2 regions of the Paraburkholderia sp. J10-1 genome follow, and region 2 is predicted to be linked to the other one. Evidence: riboswitches for the same ligand, from Rfam matches in the RefSeq annotation. Region 2 holds a riboswitch; the other holds the start of a gene.

Region 1 (6,949 bases), on a different contig from region 2:
GAAGGTGGAAACAATACGCCCGGCAACGGTGCTGTCATTCAAACCGGGAACGACCAGCCGTTGCGCAATGGTATCGACCGCGTTGGCGAGGAAAATGCCAACGGCTTAGGCTGGCGACGCTTTTTGACGTGGGTGCTTTATTGCGCGTGCGTTTTTGCTGCCGTCCTTTACCTGTTCTTCTGGCCGTCCTTCAACGCAGCGCCACACGTTGCGGCGTCTGCGGGAGTGCACGCGGGCGCGCCAGGCCAGACTGCGCCATCCTCGCTCCATCCCCCCAAGGCCGCGTCCGCCAGCCAGTCCGAGCGGCCGCTTGACACCGTCAGGAAGGTGATGAGCGATCTGCTGACTGACGAACAGGAGGAAACGAGCTTCCAGGGGGTATTCGTATTGGCGCTCACGTTTCTCGCCTTTCTGATGCACGGGCTAGAGAGCGCGGGCAAGAAAGAGGGACATGGCGAGGCTGCAACGGCCGGGACCTCGAGATTGCGCCGCTGGGCAGGCAATCCCCACGTTCGTTTTGCCGTGCCGACACTGATCTTCTTTGCTGCAATGATCCGCCGCAGTCACGACGATGCGGCCGTTTTCCTGATGGCGGTCCTCGCCATCTACGTTGCGGCCGAGCATTTCGTGGCGCTGCAACAGCAGCACGCGACGGCGCGCTCGATACTGTGGGAAATGAGCCAGCAGGCCGAGGAGATCAAGAAACATACGAGTGGTCTAGGTGCGTTGCAGACCGATCTGAAGCGACGCGCGACGGAAGTCGGCGACGTCATCGCGGAACTGAACCGGCAGGTTGGCAGCATCAGAAATTCACTGGGTACACCTTATAGTCAGAGGCAGCTCTACAAGGCCTATGGTGTTCCGGTGGACCCGCGCCGTGCAACGACGCCGAAGGGCTACGGGGCGGGAATCTATGCCGTCTACCGCTTGCTCGATATCGACGGGGAATGGCTGGATGCCCCGCGCAAGCAGAAGTGGCCGCTCTACTTCGACAAGAACCCGCCCCGCGAAACCTTGTACTCCGCGTTGATGCGGGGGCGCCGCGACAGGGTGCTGATCATCACCGACATGCCGCTCAGGCTCGTGAAGCCGTGGAGCGACGCCAGCGAGCCGGATAGGGACCGTGCAACGGACTTTCTCCGTTTTATCGGACTCGTGTGGCATACGGTGGTGCTGGAGCAGGCGGCGCGCGACCTTCAGGCGGAACACGGGGTGCGTGCGAATTACGACGTGAGGGTTGGCGATTCGTCGAACTGGATGCATGTTGTCGACGGCACCGTTTATCAATTGCTCGGAAAGCCGCCGGGTCAGGTCTATCTTCGCGATCTCACGCTCGACATCACGCGCGAGGGCGAGCGCACGGGGATGAATCTCGTGAGCTGGGCCGTGGAGGACATCATGCGCTCGGCTTCGCGCGCGGCCAGTGCGCGCGACTATATTTGCGCTGTGTTCTCCCAGGTCTTGATGATCAGGCGCTTGTACCAGATGGATCTTCCCTTGCTGCCTGGCATCGTCGACCAGATCCTGCTCGATATCGGTTTCGGCGACTGGCTGCAGTTCCAGGACGGCTTTGTCGAGAAGTGGAGCGAAACGGATGCGAAGACCGTGTTTCGCGGGCTGATCGAGAAGTTTCTTGTCGGTCTCGCCGACGACAAGGGCACGCTTGCCGCCAGCCTCATTTACCGGGAGCTGCAATGAACGACGCCGCAAGGCCCGAACCGGTACCGGTTTCGCAGCTTTCAGTGATGGCAAGGCACATCGACGACCTTGCCGAGCGCGTCTACGCGAAGCTGGTGACCCGCCAGCCCGACGGCAAGTGGACGTTGCACGACCCGGAACTGGTCGCGCAGCGCGTGGCGCGCGAACTGGCCGGGGAAGACCATGAAGAGAGCGCAGCAAAGCGCGAGGCGGCGCAGCCGTCCGACCTGCCGCTTCAGACGCTGGCCGAAGTGTTCCTGCAGTCGGTTGAATTGCTGATGGCCTCGCCGCATGAGCCCGACAGCAAGAGCGCGCTCCTGACGTGGTGCGGAAAATCGCCGGACACTTCGATAGGCGAGTCGGAGCAGATCCGCGTCGACTTGCTGACGACGAGCTGGCTCGGCCTGCATTTCGTGGGGATTCCGTTCAGCATTCCATGGGAGCGGGTGCGTCGCTGGGCCGACGAAGAGGGCGGCGGTTTGCCGAACGGGGCCTGTATTGGCAAGGCGATTGGCGATATCGTACGCGACGCTCGCAAGCACAACGAACGAATGAAGCGCGAGGAAAGCAGTGCCGCTCGCGCCGTGCGGCCAACCGGCGCCGCGCAAACGCCCGCCGAAAACGCGGCCGCGGCCGCAGTTGCCGCGGGGGCGGGGGGCGTAGTGCAGTCGGCGCGCAATCCCGCGCTGATCGTGTTTTCCGGGTTGCCGCTTCTATTGTTTCCCGAATTGCTGCGAGGTGAGCCTCGCGAGGGGTGCACGCCCAACGGGGCGCATATCCTGGGCCGATGCTATGAGCTTCTGCAACTGGTGCTTTATTTGCGGGCCGGGTTCCAGATTCTGTATTGCGTAAAGGAGGACATCGTTGTCGAATGCCTGCGCTTCGTCCATGCGCAACACAACGCTACGCCGACAAAAGAGAGCGCGTGGAAGATATGGCAGCACGCGCTGGAGTGGCTGCAGAATCTGGTTCCTGCGCCAGTGCTCGAACGCCAATGCGTGTGCGTGATGGAAGATCCGCTCATGCCTGCGTGCTTCATCAATCACGAGCGTGGGCTTTATACGGTCGAAACGCCGATGGCGAACGAAGACCGGAGCCGCCAGGGCCGCCGGCAGGGCGAAATGCCGCTGCCTGCGAGCTATATGCGTGAGATCCGGCGCTTGCTGTACATCGAACACCTGACGGCAGGTGGTGGGCTGAGCAAGGCGACCAACCTGTTGAGCAAGGACGCCAATTACCACGAAGCGGTCTTCAGGAATATCTGGAGCCGGTGCCAGGCGGACAACCGCCGTCCAGCCGCTGGCTCCGATCCTCAAAACGTATAAGTGACCTTCCCAAACGCCGTGCGCCCGAGCGTGTTGTACCCGTACGCGGTCACATATTGCCGGTTGAACACGTTCGCAAGCGTGGCCGAAAGCGCGAGATGCGCATTGACCTTGTACGACGCGCGCAGGCTCACCGTCGTCCACGAAGGCAGGTAGATCGTGTTGAGCTGGTCGTCGAACGTCGAGCCGTTATACAGCAGCGAAACGCCGGTGCTGAGCGCGTGGAGCTGGAACTCGTCCCACGTGTGATCCACGCTCAGGCTCACCGTCTGGCGCGGGCGGCGATTGAGCCAGGTCTGGTCGGTCACGTCCTGCGGATTCAGAATCCCCACCGTGAGGCTCACCGGCGTGTAGTTGCCAAGCGTGCCCTTGTACGAGAGGTCGAGACCCTGAATATGCGCGCGGCCCACGTTCACCGGCAGGAAGGTCTGCGAGTTGTACGTGATGAGGTCGTGTACGCGCGTGTCGTACACCGCGGCCGTGAACGTGCCGATCGAAGTGGTCGCATCGAGCGCCGCCTCGACCGAGTCGCTGCGCTCGGGAAGCAGGTTGGGGTTCGAGTAGCCTGGATAGTACAGGTCGTTGAACGTGGGCAGACGGAACGCATTGCCATACGAAACGCGCGCCGTGTAGACCGGTGTGATCGCCCACGAGAGCGCGACGTTGCCCGTATTGACCGACTCCCCCTGCACGATCTCGTGCCGCCCCGCGAGGAACAGCGTGACGGGCCCGAGCGTTGTGGACTGATGCATCGACACGGCGGAATCGTTGCGCGCGGGCAGGCCGCCCGGCACATCCACAGGCAGAAACGCCAGTTCGCGCGTGTAGTCGTAGGCGAGCTTGGTCTCGCCGTCGAGCGGCATGCCGAAGAGCGTGTGGCCCCTTTCCTGATGCGTGAGCGACGTGGAGGTGGCAAAGCGCGTCGAATCGATCTCGTCGGTCGGGATCGTCGGGTCGTTCGAATAGAGGAACTGACGGTCGGTGGCGTACCCCACCGACTGATCGAACTGCGTGGTCGGCGTGATGTCGAGGTGGAACGCGAGGCCGGTCGTGAGCTGGTTGTCGCGCTGGCGGTCGTTGCCTCCCGCGTTGTCGTAAGAGAGATCGGAGCGGTGGTAAAGCGCGAAGGTCGAGATCGACCAGTTGTCGTGCGCATAGCCAAGGCGCGCGTCCAGGTTCTGCGCGTGGTAAGGGTTGCGGCCGGCTTCGTGGCCGTAGGCCCAGGGCTGCGTCGCGTCGATGCCGGCCGTGTTGTAGTCGTGCAGACCCAGCGAATACGTGAGTCCGCTCAACGCGGCAAGCGGCCCGGTCGAGCCGATCGTGCCCGAGGTGCGCACCTGCGTGTCGAAGGTCTTGTTCGAGCCGCCGCCGAACGACACGGTGGTCTGGTTCGGCTGGTTCGACGCATGGCGCGTGAAGAGCTGCACGACGCCGCCCACGGCGTCCGCGCCGAACGAGGCGGCCGCGGGACCCGAGATCACCTCCACGCGGTCGAACGAGTCGGTCGCAAGATCGCCCCATTCGGCCGTGCCGGTGGTGACGGAGCCCACGCGTATGCCGTCGATGAACACGGCCACCTGGTCCGCCGACGACCCGCGGATGCTCACTCCCGTGTACGACCCAGGCCCGCCGGTCTGCGAGACGGTGACGCCGGGCAGCGTGGCGAGCGCCTGCGCAATGCTGGGGTCGATGGGGGAGACGCGGTCGAGGTCGGCGCGCGTGAGCACCTGGGTGGCCGCGTAGCGCTGGTCGAACGATTGCGGCAGGTGCTGCGTGTCGCCCACGACGAGGATATTGGGCAGCGTGGTGTCGTCGGTGGTTTGCTGCTGGGCCTGGGCGGGCGATGCGTCGGCGGCATGCGCGGTTTGCCACGCACAGGCGAGCGCGGCGGAAGTCAAAACGAACTGGCGAAACTTCATGATGCGGTGGCTGGAAACAGCGCTTGTTCAGGGCTGTCCTTGCAACGGGCAGCCGCCGCATGGGCGGTGCTTGCGCATTGGGGATCCCCGCCCGTTGCGGCTGCTGGACTCGGCTGATGGCAGGTCTCCTGGCTCGCGGGTCGACGTCCGTTGCCGGCCTTCCCGGTTTCCCAGTGGCCCGCTTTGGCATGGACTCGCCGCTGACAGTTGCGGGGGCAGCCGCAGTCTTGCACTGCGTTCCCTTTTGATCCCGTCGCCGGGAACCATCAGCGCGCAAGGGTAATGGCCGCGCATTGCGCGCGTCAACCTTTGCCGGGTGCGGTGTGGCGAAAACACCCGATTTGGTCTGCCCCCCGGCGCCACGCGTTGACCGATGGACGTGCGCTGTTATGCGGGTGTCTCACGGCATGCGATCTCGTGCCGTTGACGGAGGGGCGAGAGAGGCGCTTGCGAGCCTCGCGAAATCGCAAGCTCCGGTGTTCGGCGCATGAAACACGGCCCCGAACCATTGTGATTCGGGGCCGCTTTCCAGTGTGGCTACATCACGAAGCCGAGAGCTTCACCGCCACGCCGGTCGAAGAATAAACGGGCGTGGCCTTGAAGCCATCCACAGTGACGGTCGCGAACTTGACCGACGCGCCGCTGCCGTCGATCAGGTCGATCGTGTCGCCTGCCTTCGGCGCATAGCCGTTCACGAACTTCACGTGCAGCGTGCCGCCCGCCACCGTGAGCTGGCCGCCCACGCGCAGGCGTCCGCCGCCGTTGCCGTCGATGTCGAGTTCGAGCGTCGTGCTGTCGAGCTGCGTGTACTTGCCCGCTACCGTCAACGGCGCGGCCGCCGCGACGGTCACGCTGCCACCGGAGCCCACGTACACATCGCCGTTGCCGAAGGCCGTGGCCGACGCGGCCGCGAGCACGCCGCCGCTCACCTGCGAGCCGCCCGTGTAACTGTTGTTGCCCGCGAGCGTGAGCGTGCCGCTGCCCTGCAGCGTGAGCTTGCCCGAGCCGGCAATGTCGTTGCGCCAGGTGTCGGCGGCGTTGAAGCCGCCCTGGCTTGCGTCCATTGCGACGATCACGTTGCCGCTGAATGCGCCATAACCATCGGCAGCACTAAACATGTTCAGACGGCCCCAGCCTTCGGAATCGTCCATGACCGGATAGCCCGAGACGACTTCGGTCGTCTTCAGCACGACGCGGCGCTGGTTGGCGCTCAGATACGGGAAGCGCGTTTCGAGCAGCACCTCGGCGCCCTTGGGTACGACAGGCGGCGCTTCGGTCGATTCGATCTGGCTGAAGCCGAACGTCATGCGGCGTGCGAATTCCGTCTTGTTGGTCGCATAGTCGGCGAAGCGGTCAGTCGCGCTCGTGCCCGAATGCGCGAAGGTCGAGAAGGTCGTGGTGCTCGTGCCGGTTGCCTGTTCGAGCGCGCTGTGCGCTTGCGCGTAGGCCGCGTTCTTGAGCGTGGCGTTCGCGGGGTCGTAGAGATTTGCGGCCGTGGCGGCCAGCGCGAACATGCGTCCGCCGATCACGTCGAGCGGCGAATGCATGCCCGCAAGAATGCGGTTCTCGCCGAGTTCGAGGCCGCGGCTCGCCATTTCCTGGTAACGCTCGGGCACGAGGTAGGCCATCGTCATCGCGTCGCGCATGGCTTCGGCTTCATGGCCGCTGATGAAGCCGCCGTCGGTCGAAGGCGTCGTGCTGATCGCCGGCACGAGCGTGGGGTCGACCACGACGCTCGTGCTCCAGCGGAATGGCCGCGCGTATTTGTAGAAGCGCTTGGCGGGTTCGGTCGAGGCGTTGTTGCCCATGGTGTTGAGCAGGTCCACCACCTTGCCGAACGTCGCGTTGCTCGTGCTGCCCACGCCCGTGTTGTTGCCCGAGTCGTTGTAGAGCGTGGTGGTTGCGTCAGCGGGAATCGACGTGATGCTCGTGGTTTGCTGCGCGGCCGCGCGCCAGGCGGCGGTGAGCGGGCCCATGCCGTCGGTCACGCTGTAGCCCTTGCCGCGG
Region 2 (6,949 bases):
CGCGCTCGGCTTCGTCAAAGGGCTGTGCCATGGAAGAGTGCGGCCGCGAAAGCCGGGTTGGAGGGCCAGTAAGCGTGCATATAGGTGGCCGCGATCGAACCATGCCGATAAAGCGCCTCGCCGGGCCCGCCAGTTTGTGCGTGGCGTGCCGTGAGCGTGGGCGCAAGCGGCGTGGCGATGCGCGAATAGTGAAACGTGTGGCCGCGCAGCGCGCCATGTGCGCCATCGATCTGCTGCATGCCGAGCGCCGCGAAGCGTTTTTGCATGACCGCCTCGCCGGGCAGCAGGCCGAGCATCGGCGTGCGCGTGCCTTCTACGTCGGTGAGTGCATCGAGCAGATAAAGCATGCCGCCACATTCGGCGACGAGCGGCTTTCCCGCAGATACATGCGCACGCAGCGAATTCGCGCTTAGCGTATTGCGCGCGAGCGCCGATGTATGCAGCTCGGGATAGCCGCCGGGCAGAAAAATCGCATCGGCGTTGGCGGGCGCGGGCTCGTTCGCGAGCGGCGAAAAGTAGCTCACGCTTGCGCCGAGCGTTTCGAGCAACGCAATGTTCGCGGGATAGAGAAACGAGAACGCGGCGTCGCGCGCAATGGCGATATGGCGGTCTTCGAGCAGGCGAGGAATTACTTCGTCATGCGAAGAATATGAAAATTCCACCGGAGGCGGCAATTCCGCGAGCGCGGTTTGCGCGAGCGCGTCGGCGGCGCGCTCGATGCGCGCGTCGAGGTCGTCGATCTCCGCAGCCTGATGCAGGCCGAGATGGCGATCTGGCAGCGTCATCATGGCTTCGCTCGTTACGTGCCCCAGCCAGCGCACGTCAGCGGGCAAGGCCTGCTGCAGCATCTGTGCGTGGCGCGGCGAGCCCACGCGATTCGCCAGCACGCCATGAAACGGCACCTCGGGCCGAAAACGCGCGAGACCGAACGCGATCGCGCCGAAGGTCTGCGCCATCGACTTCGCGCTCACGACAGCAGCCACCGGCACGCCGAACGTGGTGGCGAGGTCGGCGCTGCTCGGCGTGCCGTCGAACAGGCCCATGACGCCTTCGATGAGGATCAGGTCGGCTTCGCGCGCGGCCTGCGCGAGCAGGCCGCGGCACGCCTGTTCGCCCACCATCCACAGGTCGAGCGAGAGCACGGGGGCGCCGCTCGCGCGCGCGAGAATCGTGGGGTCGAGAAAATCCGGCCCGGTCTTGAACACGCGTACGCGCCGGCCCGCACGGCGGTGCAGGCGCGCGAGGCCCGCCGTGAGCGTGGTTTTGCCCTGGCCCGAAGCGGGCGCGCTGATAAAAAGCGCGGGGCAGGCAAGCGTCGCGCTCATGGGCTCAAAACTCCACGCCCTTTTGCGCCTTCACGCCTTGCTCGCGATACGGATGCTTCACGAGGCGCATTTCCGTGACGAGGTCGGCGGCTTCGATGAGCGCGTCGGGCGCATGGCGGCCCGTCACGACCACGTGAACGTGCGGCGCGCGCGACGCGATCACGCCGAGCACTTCGTCGAGCGGCAGGTACTCGTATTTGAGCACCGTGTTGAGTTCGTCGAGGATCACCATCGCGTACTCGCCGCTTTCGATCATGCGCTTCGCTTCGTCCCAGCCCTTGCGTGCGGTGGCGATGTCGCCGTCGCGATTCTGCGTGTTCCAGGTGTAGCCGTCGCCCATGGTCACGAAATCGCAGTGGGCGACGCTGCCGAGAAAGTCGCGTTCAGCCGTATGCAGCGCGCCCTTGATGAACTGCACGACACCGAGCTTCATGCCGTGGCCGAGCATGCGCACGGCCATGCCGAATGCGGCCGTGCTCTTGCCCTTGCCGTTGCCGGTGTTGACGATCAGGAGGCCCTTCTCGTGCGTTGCGGCGGCCTGCTTTTTCTCATGGCCCTCGCGGCGGCGCTGCGTCATGCGTTGGTGCGATTCGGGATCGGTTTTCATCGTCGTGAGTGGGATTATTGCGGGGCTTTCGCTTGCGTGTTTGCCGGGTTTTGCAGCGTGCTGGCGATCGCGACCGTTACGCCGTCGAGCGCCAGCTTGCCGCGCACGAGCGGACCGCCGCCCGCCGCGAGACGCGCGCAGGGCTCGCACACGCCGTCCACGCCGAATTGCGCTTGGGCAGCAGCGGAGGGCGGCGCGATCGTGGGCGTCGCGGCGATTTGCTCCCGCGTGAACGTGTACAGCGGCAGCGCATGCGCCCCGCAAAACGCCTGTAGCGCGGGGTCGCCGGCTTTGACGTCGAGCGTGGCCACGGAGGTCACGCTTTCGAGCGGGCACGCACCGAGCGCGGCGCGCACGGCGGCGTCGACCTGCGCAAGCGTCACGCCGCGCCGGCAGCCAATGCCGAGCGCGAGCGACGGCGCGCGCTGTGCGGGCTCCAGCGTGGTTTCGAATGAAGCTGCGCGCGTGGCGCGATTTTCGACAGAATTCACGGCGGGAGCGGAGCAAGCAAAACAGTCGTATTCCGGCCGTTGCCGGATGCGCGCTACGATAGCACACGCTTTTGCGGCTTCCCACGCCTTCCTTGACGCGCAAGCCCCCCGCGCCTACACTCGCACGCACTCTGGTGCTCGCGCGCGCGATTCATGATGCGCGCGCAGTTAAACGGGAATCAGGGAGCCATCCCGCCTCGGGCGTGGCCAACCTGAACTGCACCCGCAACGGTACAACGAGCGCGGCGTTCGAACGAATGCCGCAAACCGCTTCCATGCTTTACGCAGTCCACGCCACTGCCCGAGCCGGCCGCAAGGCCACTCGCGCGGGAAGGCGAAGCGGTGTTTCGTCAGTCCGGATACCGGCCAGATACGTGGGATTCGCGCTGCGGGGATGCGGTGCCGGATCCATGATATTCACGCGTCGGCCGGGCGAGGCCCCGGTGCGTTTCTGGTCGTTCGTCCCCCTGCAGGTTTTTTTTGAATCGTTACGCGTGAGTGCGTCTCCACGGATACGCGCGTGCTCGTGTGACGACACACAGATACTCGCACGAACGGCCAACGCGACGCACCCCGCTATCCGGCTTGGCGCCGAAGGAGCACTTCATGCAAATGCGCAAGATTCCGGTCACGATCGTGACGGGCTTTCTCGGCAGCGGCAAAACCACGCTGCTGCGTCACATTCTCCAGCACGCGGGTGGTCTGCGCGTCGCGGTCATCGTCAACGAGTTCGGCGAACTCGGTATCGACGGCGAAATTCTGCGCGGCTGCGGCATTGGCTGCGACGAGAACGGCAACGAAACGGAAGGCCAGCTCTACGAACTCGCGAACGGTTGCCTGTGCTGCACCGTGCAGGAAGAGTTCTTCCCGGTGATGGAGAAACTGCTCGAACGCCGCGGCGACATCGATCATGTGCTGATCGAAACCTCCGGCCTCGCGCTGCCCAAGCCGCTCGTTCAGGCGTTCAACTGGCCGTCGATTCGCAACGCGTTCACCGTCGATGCGGTCGTGACCGTGGTGGACGGCCCCGCCGCCGCGAGCGGCCAGTTCGCCGAAAACCCGCAGGCCGTGGACGCACAACGCCGCGCCGACCCGAATCTCGATCACGAATCGCCACTGCACGAGCTGTTCGAAGACCAGCTTTCGGCCGCCGATCTCGTCATTCTCAACAAGACCGATCTGCTCGACGAAGCGGGCCAGGACGCGCTCATTGCCGAGCTGCGCGAAGAACTGCCGCCGCAGGTGAAGATCGTGCGCGCGCAGCACGGCAAGCTCGATCTGCATACGCTGCTCGGGCTCGAAGCGGCTTCCGAAGAGAGCATTCATCTGCGGCACGACCATCACGGTTCCGGCGACGATCCCGATCATCATCATGACGAGTTCGATTCGGTCGTGGTGTCGGGCGCGGCCGCTTCGCGCGAGAGCGTGATCGAAGCGCTGCAGCAGCTCGTCGATGCGCACACGATCTATCGCGTGAAGGGCTTCGCCGCGCTGCCGGGTGCACCGATGCGTCTCGTGATTCAAGGTGTCGGCCGCCGCTTCGACAGCTATTTCGACCGCCGCTGGAACGCGCAGGAAAGCGCGGCGCAGCCGCTTGCGAGCCGCTTCGTGCTGATTGGCGAAGACCTCGATGGCACGACGCTGCAAGTGGCATTCGACACGGCGCTCACGAACGTGCAGATCGCGGGCGCGAAGTGACCGCACTGCGCTAGACGAGGCCGTACCATGCACTTGCTGCGCACCACGCCAGGTGGTTTTGTCGACGACACGCAGGGCGTCATCCGTATTGACCAGCAGCCCGCAGAAATCGTCGTGCTCAGTTCGGCGGATACGACGCTCGCGCTGCTGGCGAGCGTCGTGCCGCGCCTGCCCAAAGGTTTCCCGGGCGTGCGGCTCGCGAACGTTACGTACCTGCGCCAGAACGCATCGGTGGACTTCTACGTCGAAGACGTGTTGCAGCATGCGCGGGTGGTAGTGGTCGATCATCTGGGCGGCGAAACGTACTGGCCTTACGGCATCGAGCAGGTCGTCTCGCTTGCGCAGCAGCGCGGGCAATTGCTCGCGATGTTTTCGGGCGACTTGCAGGAAGACCCCAATCTCATCGCGAAGAGCCGCGCCGAGCCCGAGTTTTGCCGCCTGCTCTGGCGTTATCTGCGCGAAGGCGGCGCGGCGAATGCCGAATCATTTCTGCGCGCGCTCGCGTGGCGCGCCTTCGACTGGGGCAGCGAGCCTGCGCCGCCCGTCGCGCTGCCGGCCGCCGCGCTCTATTGTCCGCAGCGCGACGTCGCGACCATCGACGAATGGCGCGCGCGCTGGCAACCCGGCGCCCCGGTCGTCGCGCTGCTGTTTTACAAGGCGCATTTGCAGGCCGCGAACACGGCCGCTTTCGACGCGCTCATTACCGCGCTGCTGGCGCGCGGCATGAACCCGCTGCCGCTTGCGATCACCTCGCTCAAGGACACCTTGAGCCGCGACGTGCTCGATCAACTGGCGGCCGAGCACGATGTCTCGCTCGTGCTGAACACCACGGCGTTTGCGGCTTCGTCGCTGGACGACCCCGAACCGCTCGCGCTCGCCGGCGACGCACCCGTGCTCCAGGTGATCCTGAGCGGCGGCAACCGCGACGACTGGGTCAAGGATAATCACGGCCTGAACTCACGCGACATCGCCATGCATATCGCGCTGCCCGAAGTGGACGGCCGCGTGATCACGCGCGCGATCAGTTTCAAGGGCCTCGCGTACCACTGCAAAGAGACGCAAGTCGATGTGGTGCGCTATCAGCCGGACCTGGAACGCGTGGCTTTCGTGGCCGAACTCGCGCGCCGCTGGTGCCGTTTGCGCGGCCTGCCGAACGCGGAGAAAAAGCTCGCGCTCGTGCTCGCGAACTATCCGATGAGCGAAGGTCGCATTGGCAACGGCGTGGGGCTCGACACGCCGGCTTCGGTGGTCGGCATCCTGCGCATGCTGCGCGACGAAGGCTACCGCGTAGCCGATCTGCCCGAAGACGGCGACGCGCTCATGCGCATCCTCACACAGGGCGTGACGAACGATCCCGACACGCGCGCGCTGCGCCCCGCATGGCAGAGCCTTTCGCTCGACGACTATCGCGCGCGCTTCTCGCAGTTGCCCGCCGAGGCGCAAAACGCGCTGATCGCGCGTTGGGGCGCGCCGGAAGCGGACCCCACGGTGCGGCGCGGCCGCTTCATGATCGCGGGCTGGCGCTGCGGCCAGGTGTTCGTGGGCATCCAGCCTTCGCGCTCGCGCGGCGACGACACTTACGCGAACTACCACGACGCCGAACTCGTGCCGCCGCACGCGTACCTCGCGTTTTACTTCTGGCTGCGCGAGACGTTCGGCATCGACGCCATCGCGCACGTGGGCAAGCACGGCAATCTGGAGTGGCTGCCGGGCAAGAGCGTGGCGCTTGGCGACACCTGTTGGCCCGACATGGCGCTCGGGCCGCTGCCGCATCTGTATCCGTTCATCGTCAACGATCCGGGCGAGGGGAGCCAGGCCAAGCGCCGCGCCCAGGCCGTGATCGTCGATCATCTGATGCCGCCGCTCACGCGTGCCGAAAACTACGGGCCGCTGCAGGACCTCGAACGTCAGGTCGATGAGTATTACGAAGCATTGATGGTGGACCCGCGCCGCGCGAAGCTGCTGCGAAAGACCATACTTGCGACCATCATCGAGCATCGGCTGCACGAAGAATTGAGCGTCGCCGCGCCCGCGGATCAGGCTGGCGAAGACGAACTCCTCACGCGCGCCGACGCCTACCTGTGCGAACTGAAGGAAGCGCAGATTCGCGACGGGCTGCACACGTTCGGCGAATCGCCGCAAGGCCAGCAGCGTTGCGACACGCTGCTCGCGCTAGGGCGTTACGCGTGCGGGGACGGTCAGGGTGCGAACGCGGGCTTCATCGAGGCGATCGCGCGCGACCTGCGCATCGATCATCTGGTCGATCCGGCCACGGTGGATTGGGCCGCGCCGTGGCAAGGCCCGCGTCCATCGCTGCTCGCAAGTGTTAGCGACACGCCATGGCGCCACGCGGGCGATACGCGCGAACGCCTGGAAATGCTCGCGGCCACGCTGATCAAAGGCATTTGCTCAGGCGAACGAAACGATGCGGCAACTCAATCGTTGCCGCTCGCGGCGCAGGTACTCGCGCGCCTGCACGACGATGTGCTGCCGCGCCTCGATGCCTGCGGCCCGGAGGAAATGCGCCAGCTGCGCCGCGGTTTCGAAGGCCGATTCGTGCCGCCGGGCCCGAGCGGCTCGCCTTCGCGCGGCCGTCCCGACGTGCTGCCCACGGGGCGCAACTTCTACTCCGTCGATACGCGCGCGATCCCCACGCAGGCCGCGTGGGCGCTCGGCATGAAATCGGCGCAGCAGCTCATCGAGCGCCATTTGCAGGAGCACGGCGATTATCCGCGCGCCGTGGGGCTTTCGGTCTGGGGCACGGCCACGATGCGCACCGGCGGCGACGATATCGCCCAGGCGTTCGCGCTGATCGGCGTGCGCCCGAA

Evidence for each region. Region 2 has a riboswitch for cobalamin ahead of cobW (cobalamin biosynthesis protein CobW). Riboswitches for the same ligand answer to the same signal wherever they lie in the genome.
Region 1: linked by a shared signal. The riboswitch ahead of U5A65_RS02705 (TonB-dependent receptor domain-containing protein) and the one ahead of cobW (cobalamin biosynthesis protein CobW) in region 2 are both predicted to bind cobalamin.

What each region holds. Positions count from the first base shown of each region.
Region 1 covers NZ_CAJMYW010000001.1:615,216-622,164, reverse strand. The annotation lists gene U5A65_RS02715 (hypothetical protein) at 1-1,698, shown strand, start outside; gene U5A65_RS02710 (hypothetical protein) at 1,695-3,023, shown strand; gene U5A65_RS02705 (TonB-dependent receptor domain-containing protein) at 3,011-4,942, opposite strand; cobalamin riboswitch at 5,043-5,225, opposite strand; gene U5A65_RS02700 (acid phosphatase) at 5,485-6,949, opposite strand, start outside.
Region 2 covers NZ_CAJMYW010000003.1:518,899-525,847, reverse strand. The annotation lists gene bluB (5,6-dimethylbenzimidazole synthase) at 1-31, opposite strand, end outside; gene U5A65_RS14970 (cobyrinate a,c-diamide synthase) at 15-1,325, opposite strand; gene cobO (cob(I)yrinic acid a,c-diamide adenosyltransferase) at 1,330-1,932, opposite strand; gene U5A65_RS14960 (cobalamin biosynthesis protein) at 1,947-2,372, opposite strand; cobalamin riboswitch at 2,539-2,809, shown strand; gene cobW (cobalamin biosynthesis protein CobW) at 3,030-4,121, shown strand; gene cobN (cobaltochelatase subunit CobN) at 4,149-6,949, shown strand, end outside.